2 regions of the Flavobacterium branchiophilum FL-15 genome follow, and region 2 is predicted to be linked to the other one. Evidence: riboswitches for the same ligand, from Rfam matches in the RefSeq annotation. Region 2 holds a riboswitch; the other holds the start of a gene.
The links. Region 2 has a riboswitch for S-adenosylmethionine ahead of FBFL15_RS04920 (alpha/beta fold hydrolase). Riboswitches for the same ligand answer to the same signal wherever they lie in the genome.
Positions count from the first base shown of each region.

Region 1: it holds a riboswitch for S-adenosylmethionine, as region 2 does, so the genes downstream of both, FBFL15_RS13210 (homocysteine S-methyltransferase family protein) here and FBFL15_RS04920 (alpha/beta fold hydrolase) in region 2, are expected to answer to the same signal.

Region 1 covers NC_016001.1:3,044,689-3,054,815, reverse strand. The annotation lists gene FBFL15_RS13230 (glycoside hydrolase family 13 protein) at 1-1,421, shown strand, start outside; gene metF (methylenetetrahydrofolate reductase [NAD(P)H]) at 1,783-2,739, opposite strand; gene FBFL15_RS16225 (vitamin B12 dependent-methionine synthase activation domain-containing protein) at 2,848-6,039, opposite strand; gene FBFL15_RS13215 (four helix bundle protein) at 6,042-6,338, opposite strand; gene FBFL15_RS13210 (homocysteine S-methyltransferase family protein) at 6,468-7,445, opposite strand; SAM riboswitch class I at 7,634-7,740, opposite strand; gene FBFL15_RS13205 (DUF3857 domain-containing protein) at 7,953-9,839, shown strand.
Region 2 covers NC_016001.1:1,145,049-1,155,175, reverse strand. The annotation lists gene FBFL15_RS04945 (FAD-dependent oxidoreductase) at 1-623, shown strand, start outside; gene FBFL15_RS04935 (penicillin acylase family protein) at 1,275-3,665, shown strand; gene FBFL15_RS04930 (pirin family protein) at 3,773-4,483, opposite strand; gene FBFL15_RS16470 (hypothetical protein) at 5,272-5,418, shown strand; gene FBFL15_RS04925 (O-acetylhomoserine aminocarboxypropyltransferase/cysteine synthase family protein) at 5,456-6,721, shown strand; SAM riboswitch class I at 6,902-7,009, shown strand; gene FBFL15_RS04920 (alpha/beta fold hydrolase) at 7,088-8,050, shown strand; gene thrA (bifunctional aspartate kinase/homoserine dehydrogenase I) at 8,092-10,127, shown strand, end outside.

The sequences.
Region 1 (10,127 bases), 1.7 Mb from region 2:
CCGATTTTGGTACGATGGCCGATTTTGATTTGTTGTTGCACGAAATGCACAAACGTGGGATTAAGTTGATTATGGATTTGGTTGTCAATCACAGTTCCGACGAGCACGAGTGGTTCAAACAAGCCCGAACTTCTAGAGACAATCCTTACAGAAACTATTACCATTGGTGGCCTGCCGAAAAAGGTAAACCGCCCTACAGATGGAGTTTTTTTGATGTGAATAGCGAGGCTTGGAAGTATGATGCCCAGACGGATTCGTATTATTTGCACTATTTTTCGAGAAAACAACCAGATTTGAATTGGGAAAACCCAAAATTACGGTTTGAAGTGTACGACATCATGAAATTTTGGTTGGACAAAGGTATTGATGGGTTTAGAATGGATGCCTTTCAGTTTGCGTCAAAAGATACTTCGTGGCCAGAATTGCCAAAAGGTTATGAGAAAAACATTATAAAATATTATGGTGTTGGCCCTCATTTGCATGAATATTTGCAGGAAATGAATCGAGAGGTTTTTAGTAAATACAACATCATGACTGTGGCCGAAGGGGCGGGTAGTTCGCCCGAAGATGCTTTAAAATTTGTCGATCCAGATCGTAAGGAATTGGATATTGCCTACCATTTTGAAAGTGTGGATATTGGCAAGCATTTGAAAGATTTTGGATTAGTAAAATTTAAAAATATTTTTTCGAGATACGATCAAACATTCAAAAATAAAGGGTGGTTGTCTATTTTTTTGGCCAATCATGACCAACCCAGAATGTTGAGCAAATTTGGCAATGATACACCACAATACAGAACATTTTCGTCAAAATTATTATCCACTTTTGTAATAACCATGCGTGGAACAGCCTTTTATTATAATGGCGACGAGCTAGGAATGGACAATATCAGATTTAATGATATTGCTGATTATCAGGACGTTGATACCCGCAATAAATATGAAGGATTGAAGTTAAAGGGAGGCGATTTGGAAGCCTTTTTGGAAGGACAAAAACAAACCTCCAGAGAAAATGGCCGAACCCCTTTTCAATGGAATAACACGGCAAATGGTGGTTTTACTACGGGAAAACCTTGGCTAAAAGTGAATCCTAATTTTGAAAAAATTAATGCTCAAGCACAAGAAAAAGACCCTCAATCGATTCTGAATTATTTTAGACAATTAACCCAACTCCGAAAAAAAGAATTGGCCTTTGTATATGGAACTTACACCGTAGTTGATGAGCAAAATCCTAATGTTTTTGCATATACCCGCGAGTGGAAAGGCAAAAAATTCTTAGTAGTTTTGAATTTTTCAGATCAAAAAAGCCGTTTAAAAACTAAACTGAATTTGACAAAAGCAACCGTAAAATTACACAACTACCCAACGCCTTCAAAAGGCATAGAGTTTGAACCTTACGAAGCCGTGATTTATCAGTTGTAATACCAAATATATTTTATATGTATATTTGAAATAAGACAATCAAAAAATAAATGCCCAATATATTGGGCATTTTTTATATCTCAAAGGCCCGAACCATATCAAAAAACGATGATTTATAGCACCTATAATTTGGGCGTGCCCCTCCGTAAACTCTGGGTCTGGCTATACGTTTCAAACAACGTTCATTGAACTCCAAAAGAAATATAATATTGTGAAATAATCCTTTTTGTTTTTTAAAGAAAAAAACAAAAAGGATTTCCACCTCTATCCCTCACGCAAAAAAAACCGATTCAAAACCGACTACTTTTTTTTCAAGATACAACCTTATTCCAAATTCCCGTATATTTGGTTTAAATTTCCACTAAAAAACCTTACTCGCTATTTGACGGATGTTTTCGGATTTTCCCATGGAATAATAATGCAATAACGGCACTCCAGCAGCTTTAAGTTCTATGGATTGTTGTATTGCCCATTCGATACCTACTTGTCTTACCGCTACATTGTTTTTGCATTGTTCTACCGCTTGTATTAATTCTTCGGGTAAGTCAATTCTAAAAATTTGAGGTAAAATTTGTAAATGTCTGTGTACCGCAAGGGGTTTAATTCCTGGAATAATAGGCACGGTAATGCCCATTTCACGGGCTTTTTCTACAAATTCAAAATATTTTTTGTTGTCAAAAAACATTTGGGTAACCACATAATCTGCCCCCGCATCCACTTTTTCTTTCAATCGTTTCAAATCAGTTGTTAAAGATGGCGACTCCAAATGTTTTTCTGGATAGCCCGCCACACCAATACAAAAATCAGATTTGTTATCATTATCGGCTACACCATGCAAGTAATTTCCTTGATTTAATTGTTTGATTTGATAAACCAAATCTGCGGCATAATGGTTGCCACCTTGGGTTGGAATAAATGACTGTTCGTCTTTCATGGCATCGCCACGCAACGCCATGACGTTGTCAATGCCAAGATAATGACAATCGACCAAAAGGTATTCGGTTTCTTCTTTTGTAAAGCCGCCACACAATACGTGCGGCACGGTGTCCACATTGTATTTATGCTTGATGGATGCACAAATTCCCAAAGTTCCTGGACGCATTCTAGTTAATTTTTTTTCCAATAAACCATTGCCTTTATTGACATAAATGTATTCCTCTCGTGAGGTGGTTACATCAATAAAAGGCGGTTTAAACTCCATCAACGGGTCAATATTATCATATAATTCTTGAATACTTTTCCCTTTTTGAGGGGGTACAATTTCAAATGAGAATAATGTGGCTCCTTTGGCTGCTGTTATGTGATCTGTTACTTTCATAAAAGCCCCCTAACCCCCAAAGGGGGAATACTGATAGGGGTAAATCAGTTTTTGCTTAATTAATTTCTATTTTTATATCTAGGTTTCGGTTCCTCCCCTTCGGGGAGGCTAGGAGGGGCTTATATTCGGAGCCAACCATTTTTGGGCTTGTTCCAAACTTATATTTCTTCTTTTGGCGTAATCTTCAACTTGGTCTTTTTTGATTTTTCCCAAACCAAAATACTTGCTTTCTGGATGGGCAAAATAATAACCCGACACCGATGAAGCAGGCCACATCGCCATACTTTCAGTCAAAGTTACTCCAATTTCTAGTTCTACATTTAGGAGTTTCCAAATGGTTGGTTTTTCCAAATGATCTGGACAAGCGGGATAGCCTGGCGCAGGACGAATTCCTTTATAATTTTCGGCAATTAATTCTTGATTTGTTAAATTTTCATCGGATGCGTAGCCCCAAATTTCTTTACGAACTTGCAAATGCAAATATTCAGCAAAAGCTTCTGCCAATCGATCGCCTAAGGCTTTTACCAAAATTGAATTGTAATCGTCTAATTCTTTTTCAAATGCTTTGGCTTTTTCTTCTACTCCAAAACCAGTGGTTACACAAAAACAACCCATATAATCTTGAATTCCTGAGTCTTTTGGCGCAATAAAATCAGCTAAGGCGATATTTGGTGCACCAGCGGTTTTTAAACTTTGTTGACGTAAAGTAAGGAAAGCTCCCCCTTCGGGGGCGGGGGGGGCTTGTATCTCTATATCATCATCATTAATGGTATTGGCAGGGAAAATTCCTAAAATACCTTTGGCAGTTAACCAATTTTCGTTGATTAATTGATTCAACATTTTTTGGGCATCTTCAAATAAAGACGTGGCTTGTTCGCCTACCACCTCATCGGTTAAAATGGCTGGGTATTTTCCATACAATTCCCAAGAATTGAAAAACGGAGTCCAATCAATAAAATCCACTAAATCCGCAATTGCCACATCAAAGGTTTTGGTTCCAATAAAATTTGGCTTTACTGGAGTATAATTTGCCCAATCTAATTTTAATTTATTGACTCTGGCCTGCTCAATTGTCAAGAAATTTTTATCACGACTTCTGCTCAAATAGCCTTCTCGAAGGGCATCATATTCTGTTCTAATATCTTGTGTGTATTTTTCTTTGGTTTCTTCTTGAAGCAAATGACTGGCAACTGTTACGGCTCTTGAAGCGTCATTTACATGCACAACAGTTCCTTTATATTCAGGAGCAATTTTAACCGCAGTATGGGCACGAGACGTGGTTGCTCCTCCAATCATCATTGGGATTTTGATGTTTAATTTATCCATTTCTTTAGCCAAATAGACCATTTCGTCTAAGGAAGGTGTAATCAATCCGCTTAATCCGATAACGTCCACATTGTTTTCAACAGCAGCTTTAATTATTTTTTCGGGTGGCACCATTACACCCAAATCAATAATTTCAAAATTATTACATGCCAAAACTACTGAAACAATGTTTTTTCCAATATCGTGAACGTCACCTTTAACGGTTGCCATTAAGATACGTCCAGCCCCCCCCGCCCCCGAAGGGGGAGCCTCTAAAGCAGCTTTAATTTTTGCTAATACTTTTTCTGTTTCAAATAAAACTTCTTCATTAGTAAATCTAATTACTTGATAACCTTCGCTATTAAACCATTTTGTCCTTTCTTCATCGTTGCAAATATTTTCTGGAAGCTGATGAATTAAACCATCTACTTCCACAATTATATTTTCTTTCAAACAAATAAAATCAGCAATATAATTTCCTATAATGTGTTGTCTTCTAAACCTATAATTATCTAATTTTTTACCACTCAATTCAGCCCATAATAATCTTTCAGCATCTGTTGGTTGATTTCTCATTTTCAAAGCAAATTCTTTCAATAAACCATAACTTAGTTTATCTGCTGTTTCCCAATATCGTGGAGACTTCACTCCCCCTTTGGGGGCTGGGGGGCGTTTTGCTGCTTCAATGAAAGGCAATAAATACGCCACCGCTTTTTTCATTACACGGGCTGATTTTACTACTTGTGGCAAAAACATTTTTCCACTTCCGAATAAATCACCCACCACATTCATTCCTGCCATCAAATTAATTTCGATGACTTCAATGGCTTTATGGGCAGATTTTCTTGCTTCTTCTACGTCTATTTCTATAAATTCGTCAATTCCTTTTACTAAAGAATGGGTTAAACGCTCTTGAACCGAACCATTTCTCCACTCTGCAATTGCTTTTTCATTGGCTTTGAAATCGCCTTTGAAACTCTCGGCTAATTCCAATAAACGCTCGGTTGCATCTTCTCTTCTGTTTAGCAACACATCTTCAACGTGTTCTAATAAAACGGGGTCAATTTCATCGTAAATCTCTAACATTTCAGGATTCACGATACCCATTGTCATTCCATTTTTAATGGCGTGGTATAAAAATGCAGAGTGCATGGCTTCACGCACTTTGTCATTTCCTCTAAACGAAAAAGAAACATTACTTACTCCTCCCGAAATATGGGCATAAGGCAAGTTTTCTCTAATCCATTTGGTGGCTCGAAAAAAATCCAAAGCATTCAATTTATGCTCTTCCATTCCGGTGGCCACTGGAAAAATATTCGGGTCGAAAATAATATCTTCAGCAGGGAAACCCACTTTATCTACTAATACATCGTAACTTCTTTTACAAATTTCGATGCGTCGCTCATAGGTATCGGCTTGACCGTTTTCATCGAATGCCATTACGATTACGGCAGCACCATAACGCTTGATTTTTTTGGCATATTCAATGAATTTTTCTTCGCCTTCTTTGAGAGAAATTGAATTTACTACTCCTTTTCCTTGAATTACTTTCAATCCCGCTTCAATAATTTCCCATTTGGAACTATCAATCATTACGGGAACACGAGAAATGTCGGGTTCAGCAGCAATTAAGTTTAAGAATTTGGTCATGGCATACACCCCGTCCAACATTCCCTCATCCATGTTGACATCGATGATTTGTGCGCCACCTTCCACTTGATTTCTGGCAATATCTAGGGCTTCTTCGTATTTTTCTTCTTTGATTAATCGAAGAAATTTTCGGGAACCGGTTACATTAGTTCGTTCGCCCACATTCACGAAAAGCCCCCTAGCCCCCGAAGGGGGAACACTTTCCGATGTAGAAAAATCGGAGTCTGAAGGTGTTGTTTTTATGTACAATGGTTCAAGTCCAGATAATTTTAAATATTTGTTGGTTGCTGGTTGTTGGTTATTGGTTATTGGTTGTTGGTTGTTGTTGGTAATTTCAATACCCATAATTATATTTTTTTATAGTAATTAATGAATCCATTTAACAATTTCTTGCTTATTTGAATTTGATTTAAAATAATAGTGAAATTATTTTCATCAATATATTTTTGATCCAATGCTAAATAACATTGTGTTTCTAACTCATACAATGACCCTCTAGAAATATGTAAAAAATTAATCGTGTCTTTAGCTGTTTGCCGACCACAACCTTCCGCTATATTAGAAGGAACTGAAACCGCACATCTTCTCATTTGATTCACTAAACCAAATATTTCATCTTTTAGGAAAAACTTTTGTAGCATCATAAATTAAATTTACTAATTTCCTAGTTTCAACCCAAACATCTAATTTTATATATTCCATCTTTTTTGTTTTTGGTTATTGGTTGATCGTTGTTTGATTTCAATCAACCAACAACCAACAACTATCAACCTTTACACTTTTCTAGGTTTAAACTCCTTCGCTGCATCCGCGATGGCTTTGATATGCTCTGGAGTGGTGCCACAACAACCACCAATGATATTGACTAAATTGTCTTGTAAATATTCTTTAATCAGGGCTTGCATTTCTTCTGGGGTTTGGTCATAATGTCCGAAGGCATTAGGCAAACCAGCATTGGGATGAGCCGAAATATTCAATTGGGTGTTCATTGCCAACCGTTTCAAATAGGGTTTCAATTGGTCGGCACCCAAAGCGCAATTGAAGCCAACACTCAATAACGGAATATGAGAAATCGAGATTAAGAACGCCTCAACCGTTTGTCCTGAAAGTGTTCTTCCGGAAGCATCTGTGATTGTGCCTGAAACCATTACTGGAATATCTAAATTTCGTTCTTCTTTTACTTCTTCAATGGCAAAAAGGGCTGCTTTGGCATTGAGTGTATCAAAAATGGTTTCCACTAAAAGCACGTCGCAACCGCCATCTATTAAGGCTTCGACTTGTTGTTTATAAGCTACACGCAAATCGTCAAAAGTAACGGCACGGTAACCCGGATCGTTTACATCTGGCGACATAGACGCGGTTCTGTTGGTTGGTCCGATGGAACCGGCTACAAATCTTGGACGATCTGTGAATTCATCTGCCACTTCACGGGCAATTTTAGCCGATTGGAAGTTGAGTTCATAGACCAAATCCTCCAAGTGATAATCGGCCATTCCGATGGTTGTGCCAGAAAAGGTGTTGGTTTCTACAATATCGGCACCTGCTTGAAAATACAATCGGTGGACTTGTTTTACGGCTTCGGGTTGTGTGATGGAAAGTAAATCGTTGTTACCTTTTAACGGATGTGGAAAATTTTTGAAGCGATCGCCACGAAAATCTTCTTCGGAGAAATTGTTGCGTTGTAGCATGGTTCCCATGGCTCCGTCGAGGACAAGGATTCTTTCTTTTAGTGCATTTTGAATTTTTGACATGTTTATTTTTATAAAAATTTTGATTGATAAAAATCTTCATTTCTTTTGAAAACGGTTGCCCCTAGCCCCGATTGAAGCGACATCCTTTTGTTTTTTTCTTTAAAAAACAAAAGATATAGCGAAAAGCGGGATTAGCTCCTAGATAAAAATATTAGTGATGTTATGTTTGAAAGTTGAGAGATGTCTCGGGGTTATCTGTCTTATTTTTTGGAATAAGTAGAATGTAGCACCTTCTTTTTGATAAAGGGTTGCTAAGGTTTCGTTGGGTCTGTCCCTCCGCCTTTCGTGATAACTAAAATAATAAATATATGAGCGATGCAAAGTAACGATAAAAGTATTAAAAAAACAAGTTTGGGCAAACATTTTTTTGGCTAATAGATGTATGGATAGTAATGGTAATGGAACAAAGGCGGGATTTTTAGATTTTTTAAAAAAAGTAATTGATTTTTTTTGTTTTCTGAAAAAAGTTTATATTTTTGAAGAAAATACTTTGAGATGTTAAAACGTGTGATTATTTTAATTTTTTTTGTTACAAATGTAACTTTTTCGCAAGATAAAGTGTATGCTGTTCAACAAATAGCGGATAGTTTGAAACAAAATGCAGATGCAATTGTAAGATATGAATTGATGGATGTAGCGATAAAATCGCAGCGAGAGATGGAAATTCGGGAACATCGCGTGGTAACAGTATTGAATAGTAAAGGGCTTGATGCCATGAATGCGTATGCACATTATGACAAAACGACGAGGATAAATACTATTAATGCCACGATTTATAATGATGTTGGGTTGGAGATTAAGCGTATAAAGAGGAAGGATTTTAAAGATGTTACAGCGGTTGATGGAGGCACCATTTTTTCTGACAATAGGGTGTTGTTTTTGGAATATACTCCAACAGTGTATCCATTTACGATGGTTTATGAATGTGAAACAACTACATCGAATACGGCCTTTATCCCCACTTGGCATCCTATAAAAGAAGATGGTGTGAGTATTGAAAAATCGATTTGTAAAATTCAGTATCCGGAGGCGTTGGGTTTTAAATATAAATCATTCAATTTAGCGGATTACAAGGTAACAACTCGAGAAATGGAAGGACAACGGGAGTTTGAGTTGCCTGTAACGTTGGCTTCTCGATTTGAAGATTTGAGTCCAGTTGCCAGAATATATCCAAAAGTGATGTTTGGATTAACACAATTTCATTTAGAAGGTGTAGATGGTAAGGCTACCAATTGGACAGAATTTGGGAAATGGTATCAAGACGAAATATTAACGGGCACGGTGGCATTGCCAGAAGCTACTGTGTTGAAAGCAAAATCGTTAGTTGGTAATGAAACCCGTCCGATGGCAAAAGCAAAAATTTTATATGAATACTTGCAAAGTAAAGTACGGTATGTGAGTATCCAAATAGGAATTGGTGGCTGGAAGCCCATGTATGCAACAGATGTAGATCGGTTGGGGTATGGTGATTGTAAGGCTTTGTCAAATTATATGAAAGCCTTGTTGCAGGCGGTAGATGTGCCTAGTTATCACACGATATTGTATGGCAATCGAACGCCAAAAGATATAGACCCAGATTTTGTTTCGATGCAAGGCAATCACATGATATTGTGTGTGCCAGATGGTGCCAATCCTATTTGGTTGGAGTGTACAAGTCAAGACAGCCCATTTGGTTATCAGGCTAATTTTACAGACGACCGTATGGTTTTAGTCATCAAGCCCGAGGGCGGCGAAATAGTAAAAACCAAAACTTATTTGCCACAAGAAAATTTGCTCCAAACTACAGGTCAATATACATTAGACGATACGGGAGTTATTAATGGAAATGTTACCTTACATTCAAAAGGGACACAATATGGATACCATTACCGATTGGCTACCGAACAGGCATTGGAAGTAGAAAAACATTATAAGCATTATTGGCAAAACATCGAAAATTTAAAAATAGTGTCTTATCATTTTGTAGATGATAAAAATCAAGTCGATTTTGAGGAACAAGTGCAGATTTCGGCAGAAAATTATGGAAAAATCAACCAACAAAATATGATATTTGCTATTAATGGATTCAATCAATCTAACGCCGAATTGAAACGGATTCGTAATAGAAAAACGCCATTTGAAATACAGCGAGGATTTACAGACCAAGACGACATAGAAGTAACGATTCCGAAGGGCTATGTTGTAGAATTTTTGCCAAGTACTATGCAAATTGAAAATAAGTATGGTGTATATCAGGCTACTTTTGTAAAAAAAGATGCAGAACATATTCGGTATTCACGTAAGTTGATGATAAAAAGCGGCACTTATCCTAAGGCAGAATATGATGCCTACCGATTGTTTAGAGAGCAAGTAGCTAAAAATGATAATGCAAAGGTTATCTTGAAAAAAATATGATTACTAAATTTTTGATACATCTGAAATACAAATTCGTTTTTATGGGCTAAATTAGGAATAAAACTGCAACACAATTAAAACTTATTGGACTTTCTCACAAGGGTCGAGTTATCTATTGCAAACAACGTTCATTGAATTCCAAAAGAAAATAATATTGCGAGATGTTTTTTTTTGATTACCAAAATCAGAAGCTATATTCGTGCAATACAACACCCCCTTTGGAGGCTGGGGGGGCTAAAGGATTTCTACCACTATCCGTAACGCAAAATACTGCAAATAATAGCGTTC
Region 2 (10,127 bases):
TGGAATCCTTGCAAAGCAAGCAAGAAGTAGAAGATTTTTTTAAAGAAAATTTACCAGATACCGTTGATATTATTCCAAATTTAGTAGAAGATTTTTTTAAAAATCCTACCAGTACACTCGTAACGATGAAATGTTATCCATGGACATTTGAAAACAAAGTGGCACTTATTGGCGATGCAGCACATGCCATTGTACCTTTTTATGGTCAGGGAATGAATGCAGGTTTTGAAGATATTACGGTTTTATATGACATGATTCAACAACACCCAAACGATTGGTCGGCTATATTTATGGAATATCAAAAATCACGTAAACCAAATGCAGATGCCATTGCGGAATTGTCTTTTAGAAATTTTGTAGAAATGAGCACCAAAACTGCCGATACCACTTTTATATTGCAAAAAAAAATAGAAAAACATTTTTCTGAAAAACATCCAGATAAATGGGTACCACTTTATAGCAGAGTTACTTTTAGCCACAGACCCTATAGTGAAGCATTGGCACAAGGCGAGGCTCAAGACAGAATCATGCAAAAAATATTAGCAATAGATGGCATAAACGAACTTTGGAACAGTACTTTTGTTGAAAACGAAATCCTCAAATTACTAGAATGCAATGGCTAAACCCTAAATAAAACAGCAAATTAACATCAACATTTCTTGGGCGTTACCACAAAGGTCGGGCTGTCCGTTGCAAACAACGTTCATTGAATTGCAAAAGAAATATAATTCTGTGAAATAATTTTTATTGATTACCACATTCAGAAACTATATTTGTGCAATACAACATCCCTATTGGGGGCTGGGGGGGCTAAAGGATTTCCACTACTATCCCTAACGCAAAATACGGTAAATAATAGCATTTAGTTAATACAAGTAACTATAAATTTTACACTTAAATATATTTGACTTATAAAAAACTACTTTTTTTTATTTTTATAAAAAAAATAATATTTATTTTTACCCAAAACAATTCTTATACCAAATATATTTATAAAATAGTCCAAAGATGCGAAGTTATTTTTAAAAAAAAAATTTCAAAAAAAATCGTTGCATAGCTGGGCTACGGAACTATTTTTTTTGACTCATTTTAGCAAAAAAGAACAAGTAGATTGGGCTATTTTATATGTAAATTTGGTATTATATAGAAATTTGTCTTTATCAATAAACAAAAGGCAACTACATCGTTTGACATCATGTAATTTGTCAAAACTTTCAACTTTGTTTTAAAAAAAATACTATATTTGACAAATAGTTTATTAAACATTATTAAAAATGAAAATAATAAAAAAAATATTGGCTGGCTTGGGTATTTTTACCATCATTATATTATTGAGCTTGGCAGCTCTGGCCTTATATAGTAGCCCTGATTACAAAGGCAATGTGGAATTGGCACATTTGACTCAAAAAACAGATGTTTATTTTGACGAATTTGGTGTGCCACATATTTATGCCCAAAACCAGAAAGATGCCTTTTTAGCATTAGGATACGTACATGCACAAGACAGATTGTGGCAAATGGAACTTTTAAGACGAATTGCACCTGGCAGACTCTCAGAAATATTTGGATCTAAAGCCCTTAAAACCGATCGTTTTTTTGCTGGTATAGGCATAGACGAGGCCTCTGCAAAAGCCATTGCAAAATTAAATCCAAATTCAGAAAGTGTTATTTTGGCAAAATCTTATTTAGATGGCATCAATCAATACCTCGAAAATGGTAAAACTCCCATAGAATTTAAACTACTGGGAATCAAAAAACAACAATTTGAATTGAAAGATATCTATAATATTTTTGGATTCATGTCATTTAGCTTTGCCATGGCTCAAAAAACAGATCCATTATTAACCGATATTCGGAACCAATTAGGTGTCAATTACTTAAAAGATTTAGGCCTAGACGGCGCCTTTCATGAGGTGCAATTGAAAAATTTTGAAGGCCAAACTAAAGCATATTCTGAAATTTCAAAATCATTAAGTATATTATTAGACGCTTCTCCTGTTCCAGCCTTTATTGGTAGTAATAGCTGGGTTATTGCCCCAGAAAAAACACAAAATAACCAGGTTATATTTGCAAACGATCCACACATTAGTTTCTCACAACCCGCAACGTGGTATGAGGCCCATTTGGTAACACCAAACTACGAAATGTATGGCTACCATTTGGCAGGAACACCGTTTCCGCTTTTGGGGCACAACAGGCAATATGCTTATGGACTGACCATGTTTGAAAATGACGATATTGATTTGTATCAAGAAACAGAAAATCCAAAAAACGCAGCAACATATCAAACTCCTTCTGGGTTTGAAAATTGGACGATTACCAAAAAAATTATTAAAGTAAAAGACAGTTCAGATGTGGTTCTAACGGTTAAATCGTCTAGGCATGGACCAATAATGAACGGCCTTTTAGACGGGTTATCATCATCAAAACCCATTGCCATGTCTTGGATATATACCCAACAACCCATTCATATTTTAGAAGCAACGTACCAACTAGGACATGCAAAAAATGTACTCGATTTTAGAAAACATGTTGCCTTAATTGCGGCACCTGGTTTGAATGTAATGTATGGCGATGCTGCGGGAAACATTTCATGGACAACTTCGGGCAAGTTGTACCAGCATCAAAAAGGAGTTGATACTCATTTTATTTTAGATGGAGCCTCGGGCAAAGACGACATTTCAACCTACCTCGATTTTTCTAAAAACCCAAAAGCATTGAACCCAAGTTGGCATTATGTATATTCTGCAAACAACCAACCCGAGTCCATAGACGGGCAGCTGTATCCTGGCTATTATTTGCCAAAAGACCGTGCCAGCCGCATTACTAGCTTGTTAAACAATCAAACAAAATGGAACAAAAAACAGGTAAGCCAAATGATTTTGGACAATACATCGGCCACAGCATCGGGCAATATCAAATTGTTATTATCTAAAATCCCAACACAATCACAATCAGAAATGGTACAAAAAGCAATGGACATATTGCAAAAGTGGGATGGCAACCACGACAAAGAAAGCATTGCCCCTACCCTATATAACAAGTGGGTGTACCAATACATGAAAAACACTTTTGAAGATGAATTAGGACCTGAAAAATTCAATCTTTTTATGGGAACTCACATCATGAAACAAGTGATTGCTACAATTCCAAAAAATCCGAAATCGCCTTGGTGGGACAATACAAAAACCAAAAACAAAACCGAAACGGCTTCGGAGATTATAAACAAATCGTTTATTGAAAGCATCCAATTGTTAGAAAAACAATTAGGAACCAATATGGAAAATTGGAAGTGGAAAAACGTACATACACTAGAGCATCAACATGCTATGGGGAAAGTGGCCGTTTTGAAAAACATTTTTAATGTTGGTAAATTTGCCATGAGCGGTGGCAATGAAGTTATTAATAATCAAATATTTTCTTATACAGAAAATGGCGAATACAATATTACGGCCGGACCATCAACAAGAAGAGTGATCGACTTTTCGGACATTGAAAATTCTTGGAGCATTTTACCAACAGGCCAATCTGGAAATCCAATGAGCGAACATTATAACGACCAAGCAAAAATGTATGCCGAGGGGCATTTTAGAAAAATGAAACTCAACAAAACAGAAATTATCAATAGTTCGAGTTTATTGGTTTGTAAACCAAAACAAAAATAACTTCCCTATAAATTGTGTGCTTAAAAAAACAGTCTGAAAAATAATATTTTTTTAGACTGTTTTTTTTTGTAATAATTATATTAAAATATATAAAAAAGTTTATTAAATTACATAGGCACTTCAATTAATAAAAATGCTGAAGATTCGAGGGCTTTGACATTAAAAGAAGCTACATCCCATATTCCTAAAGCATCACGCTGGTGCAGTACATGGGAATTAACTTGAATTTGACCAGAAATTACCATAACATACACCCCATTTTCTGGTAATTTTAAATGATATTCTGAAGAAAAACCTGCTTCAAATTCCGACAAATGAAACCAAGCATCTTGATGTATCCACACCCCTTCATCTGAAGGATTGGGCGACAAAATTTGATAAAAATTATTGTGTTTTTTTGAAACATCAAGCGTAATTTGTTGGTAACGAGGAGTTACATTTTGAAATTTTGGAAAAATCCAAATTTGAAAAAGTTTTGTATGTCGATCAGCATTTGGGTTGAACTCACTATGTTGTATGCCGGTTCCTGCACTCATTACTTGCACATCGCCTTGGCAAATGGTGGATGCATTGCCCATGCTGTCTTTGTGTGCCAAATCACCTTCAAGCGGAATAGTGATGATTTCCATATTGTCGTGTGGATGTGTACCAAAACCCATGCCTGCTGCCACGGTATCGTCATTCAAAACCCGTAACATTCCAAAATGAATACGCTCTGGATTATACCAATTGGCAAAACTAAAACTATGATAAGCATTGAGCCAGCCATGATCAGCATGCCCCCTTGAATCGGATTTGTGCAAAACTATTTTTTCCATTTTTAATTTTATTTTTTGAAACAAAAATATTGTTTTTATTTTTCATTGGAAAACTTTTTTAAATATTAAAATTATTTATTTTGAATTGATTATCAATATTTTGACTAAATTATATTATAAACAACATTTTGCGATAGCGATAGCTGTGAAAATCCTTTTGAAGCCCCCCAGCCCCCAAAAGGGGTGTTGTATTGCACGAATATAGGTTCTGAATGTAGTAATCAGAAATGATTATTTCACAATATTATATTTCTTTTGGTGTTCAATGAAAGTTGTTTGTAACAGATAGCCCGACCCTTGGAGAACGCCCAAAAAAGGCTCTTTCTAATTGTTATTTTTATTTAAAATGCATTTATTTTTTTAAGAATTTTAATTCAATATAAAAAAAATTGATTTTAAATTAAAAAAAATTTGCATATTAAAATCAACTTCACTATTTTTGCCATATTAATAAAGAAAGAAAAATGAGATTATCAATGCAAAATATCTGTATCAAGTTGTGGTTAAATACCGCAGGGTGCTATGTATTGTAATTTCAAAATGAAATAAATAATAAAAAGACCTCTGCCACAATACAGAGGTCTTTTTTTTTACCAAATAAACAGTCGAGATGAAATATATTAAACAACTTATGAAACAAACTGTGATGTGCAATTGTACACTACAAAGGCTATATGATCAAAAGTAAAAGATTTTAAACTTAGTTAAATTAAATCTGTAAGTCCTTTTGGTAGCCATCCAAAAGGACTTTTTTTATAAAAAATAAATAATTCAAAACCTCAAATAACATGAAAACAACCCGAAAAATCAGCAATGCTTGGCATCATATAAAAGCCAAATCATTTTTAAAAAAGACAAAAAAAAGAAATACGTCTAGAAACAATCAAATTTTAGCTACCATGAATAACGAAGAGAGCGAATTTTTGTTTGTATAAACAATTATAAATCAAAACCTTTAAAACAACAAAACACATGAGTTCACAACAATTTTCTACAAATGCTTTACACGCAGGACACGATGTAACCAAACATGCAGGCACCAGAGCAGTACCCATTTATCAAACAACGTCTTATGTATTTCATGACGCACAACATGCTTCAAATTTATTTAATTTGTCCGAATCGGGCTACATTTATACCCGACTGAACAATCCGACAAACGATGTGTTGGAGCAACGCTTGGCAGCACTTGAGGGAGGAATTGGGGCAGTAGTTACGGCATCTGGAACGGCAGCCATTGCTACAGCATTGTTGGTTTTGCTCAAAGCAGGCGACCATATTGTAGCGTCCAATAGTTTGTATGGAGGCACATACAATTTGTTGCAGGTTACCTTGCCTCGTTTGGGTATAACAACCACATTTGTAGATCCGACAGATCCTGAAAATTTTTCAAAAGCAGCACAGCAAAACACCAAAGTTATTTTTGCAGAATCGCTTGGCAATCCAAAATTAGACGTCATCGATTTGAAAGCAGTTGCAGCACAAGCACAAAAACTCAAAGTACCTTTTATGGTAGATAACACGGTACCTTCGCCCTATTTGGTGAATCCCATAGCACACGGAGCTAATATTGTAATTCATTCTCTTACAAAGTATATTTCGGGTAACGGAACTTCGCTTGGTGGTGTTATCATAGATGCAGGAACATTTGATTGGAGTAATGGCCTTTTTCCAGAGTTTACTACACCCTCTGCTGGATACCACGGACTTGTATATCATGAAGCCCTTGGCAATGCAGCTTTTATTGCCAAAGTTAGAATAGAAGGATTGAGGGATTTTGGAAGTGCCTTGAGTCCATTTAATGCATTCCAAATATTGCAAGGCCTCGAAACCTTGCCCCTTCGCATCAAAAAACATTCAGAAAATGCTTTGGAATTGGCCACGTGGCTTGCCACACAAGAGGCTGTTGCATGGGTAAATTATCCTGGATTGGCAACGAGCCCTTATTATGAATTGGCACAAAATTATTTACCAAAAGGACAAAGTGGTATTGTTACATTTGGACTAAAAGGTGGTTTTGAAGCAGCCAAAAAGGTGGCCGATAACACAAAAATTTTCTCGCTTTTGGCAAATATTGGCGACACCAAATCATTAATCATCCATCCTGCAAGCACAACACACCAACAATTGACAGCGGACCAACAAATTTCTACAGGAGTAACACAAGATTTGATTAGACTTTCTGTTGGGTTAGAGGATATTGAAGATTTAAAAGCCGATTTGAAAGCTACATTTTAAAAAATAGAGTTGAAAAAAGTCTTGAAAATATCAATTTTTAAGACTTTTTTTTGAATTTTCAATAAAAAAAAAGGATTCCATTGCGAAATACGATTTTTATTGATTTTTAAAAAATAAATATTGTGAATATTAAAAAAAGCCGTAAATTTGTGCCGTTAAGCATTCGTGCTTATCGATGAAATGTTATAAAGAAAGGCAGAGGGATTAGACCCAATGAAGCCTTAGCAACCCTACGAATTATCGAAGAAGGTGCTGCATTCTACCACACAGTTTGTGGAAAGATAACACAAGAATTTTCTAGTCATCTAGCTTTCTTTTTAATATTTCCAGATACAAATCATAATCCATCTTTTTAAAGATTTGACATTGGAAAAACAAATTCAAAATAGTATCATTCAAAATTTCAAAACCGAAAGCGGTGCTTTATATGCCTCTATTCCAATAAGTTACCAGCTTTTTGGACAACCGTTGCATACTGCTCCTATTGTTTTGGTTAATCATGCCCTAACGGGAAATGCTCAAGTAATTGGTCCAAATGGTTGGTGGAACGACCTCATTGGCCCTGAAAAAACCATAAACACTGAAAAATATACCATTTTGGCGTTTAATATTCCTGGCAATGGATATGACGGTTTTTTGATTGAAAACTATACCGATTTCAAAGCCCGAGACATAGCCAAACTATTTTTAGAGGCACTTAAAACATTACATATCCATACATTACACACCATTATTGGTGGCTCTGTTGGAGGTGGGATAGCATGGGAAATGGCAGCTTTGTCGCCAAAATTGACCAAAAATTTAATTCCAATTGCAACAGACTGGAAATCAACAGATTGGCTTATAGCAAATTGTTATTTACAAGAGCAAATCTTACAAAATTCATCAAACCCAATTGTCGATGCCCGCATTCATGCCATGATGTGCTACCGAACCCCCGAATCCTTTGACGCTAAATTCCATAGAACATCAAATGAACATTCGGGATTGTTTAATGTGGAAAGTTGGCTCGAACACCATGGCGAAAAATTGAAAAATCGGTTTCAATTATCGGCCTATAAATTGATGAATCAGTTGCTCAAAACGATTGACATTACTAGAAATAATACCGATTTTTTGACCCTTATTCCAAAAATTAAGGCAAACATTCATATTATTGGTATCAACTCTGATTTGTTTTTTATTATTGATGAAAACAAAGCTACTTATAACGCTATAAAGCCTTTAAAATCAAATATTTATCTAAAAGAAATTCAATCAATCCACGGACATGATGCTTTTTTGATAGAATTTGAACAACTCAACACATTATTAAAAGATGTTTTTTAACATCAAATTACGAATTACAAAAAACAATTTTTGAAAAAAACATGAAAGTATTAAAATTTGGTGGGAAATCGTTAGCCAACGGAGAAGGACTTCAAAAAGTAGTAGCTATAATTGCAGATAAAATCTCACAAAATGAAGCTATTACGGTAGTAGTTTCAGCAAGAGGCAATGCTACAAACGAACTGGAACATCTATTGCAAATAGCGGCTCAAAATGGCAATTACAAAACCCTATTTGAGGATTTTAAAAATTACCAAATAGCTGGTTATCAAAACATTATAAGTGAAAACAATCCATATAAAATAGCCATACAAGAAGAATTTGATATTTTAGAAAAATTATTTGAAGGGGTTAGCCTAATTGGCGATTTTAGCCCCAAAATTAAAGATCAAATTCTTTCAAAAGGAGAATTGCTTGCAGCAAAATTGCTCACTGCCATTTTATTACATCAAGGTATAAATGCCCAATTGGCAGATGCGAGAGACTTGATTAAAACAGATTCCAATTTTGGCGATGCCCAGCCATTAGAAAACTTGTCCAAAAAAAATGTCATTCAATTTTTCAAAGACAATGCCGAAAAAATCAATATCGTAACCGGATTTATTGGATCAAATTCTAATAATGATGCTACCACATTAGGTCGAAACGGCAGTAATTATACAGCCTCGTTGATAGCTAATTTTCTGGATGCAAGTGAGTTACAAAACTACACTCACGTAGATGGCATTTATACCGCCAATCCAGAATTGGTTTTAGATGCAAAAAAAATAGACCATTTATCTTTTAACGAAGCCAATGAATTGGCCAATTTTGGAGCTACAATTTTGCATGCCAAAACCATCATTCCATTATTAGAAAAAAACATACCCTTGCGGATTTTGAACACATTCAATTACGAAAATAAGGGGACATTAATTACATCGAAAACGGAAAAAGAAGGTATCAAAACACTTTCGGTTATAGAAAACGTTTCATTGGTAAATTTAGAAGGAAGAGGATTGCTTGGCAAAGCAGGTGTAGATGCACGAATATTTAGAGTAATGGCCGAAAATCAAATTAGCGTAAGTATTATCTCTCAAGGATCATCCGAGCGAGGTATAGGATTGGTTGTAGCATCAGACAAAGCATCGACGGCCATGATTGCACTTGAAAAAGAGTTTGAAAATGATTTTTATTCAAAAGATGTTAATAAGATTTCCGTTACAGATAATGTATCCATTATATCAATAATCGGACAAGATTTAAGTTCATTTCATAAACCTTATACCGCTTTAATTAAAAACAAAATTATCCCTATTTTGTTTAACAACACCGTAACAGGAAAAAACGTAAGTTTAGTTGTAGATAAAAACCAATTGAATAAAGCATTGAATGTGATTCATGGTGAAATTTTTGGTGTTTCAAAAAAGATTAACATTGCTATTTTTGGGCATGGATTGGTTGGTGGTACATTGATAAACCAAATTTTAGAATCGTCAGAAAACATCGAAAAAAGGAAAGGTATCAAATTGAATGTTTTTGCGATTGCCAATTCTAAAAAAGTATTGCTAAATGCCGATGGTGTAGATCAAAACTGGAAATCCAATGTAGAAACCCATGGTCGATCCTATCAAATTCAGGATGTAATTGATTATGCCAAAGCACACCATTTAGAAAATTTAATTGCAATAGACAATACCGCAAGTGCCTCATTTGTAGAAAATTACATAACATTGGCAGAAAATAGTTTTGATTTGATTTCTTCCAATAAAGTAGCCAATACTTTGAGTTATGATTTTTATGTAAAATTGAGACAAGTTTTAGACGAAAATCAAAAAAATTATTTGTATGAAACCAATGTTGGTGCAGGATTACCCTTGATAGACACCATCAAATTACTACACCTTTCGGGCGAAAACATTACAAAAATAAAAGGTGTTTTTTCGGGAACATTGAGTTATTTGTTCAATCATTTTTCTGAAAAAGAAGTGCCATTTAGTACCATTTTGCAAGAAGCCATTGACAATGGATATACAGAGCCCGACCCAAGAGAAGATTTGTGTGGCAATGATGTTGGTCGAAAATTATTAATTTTGGC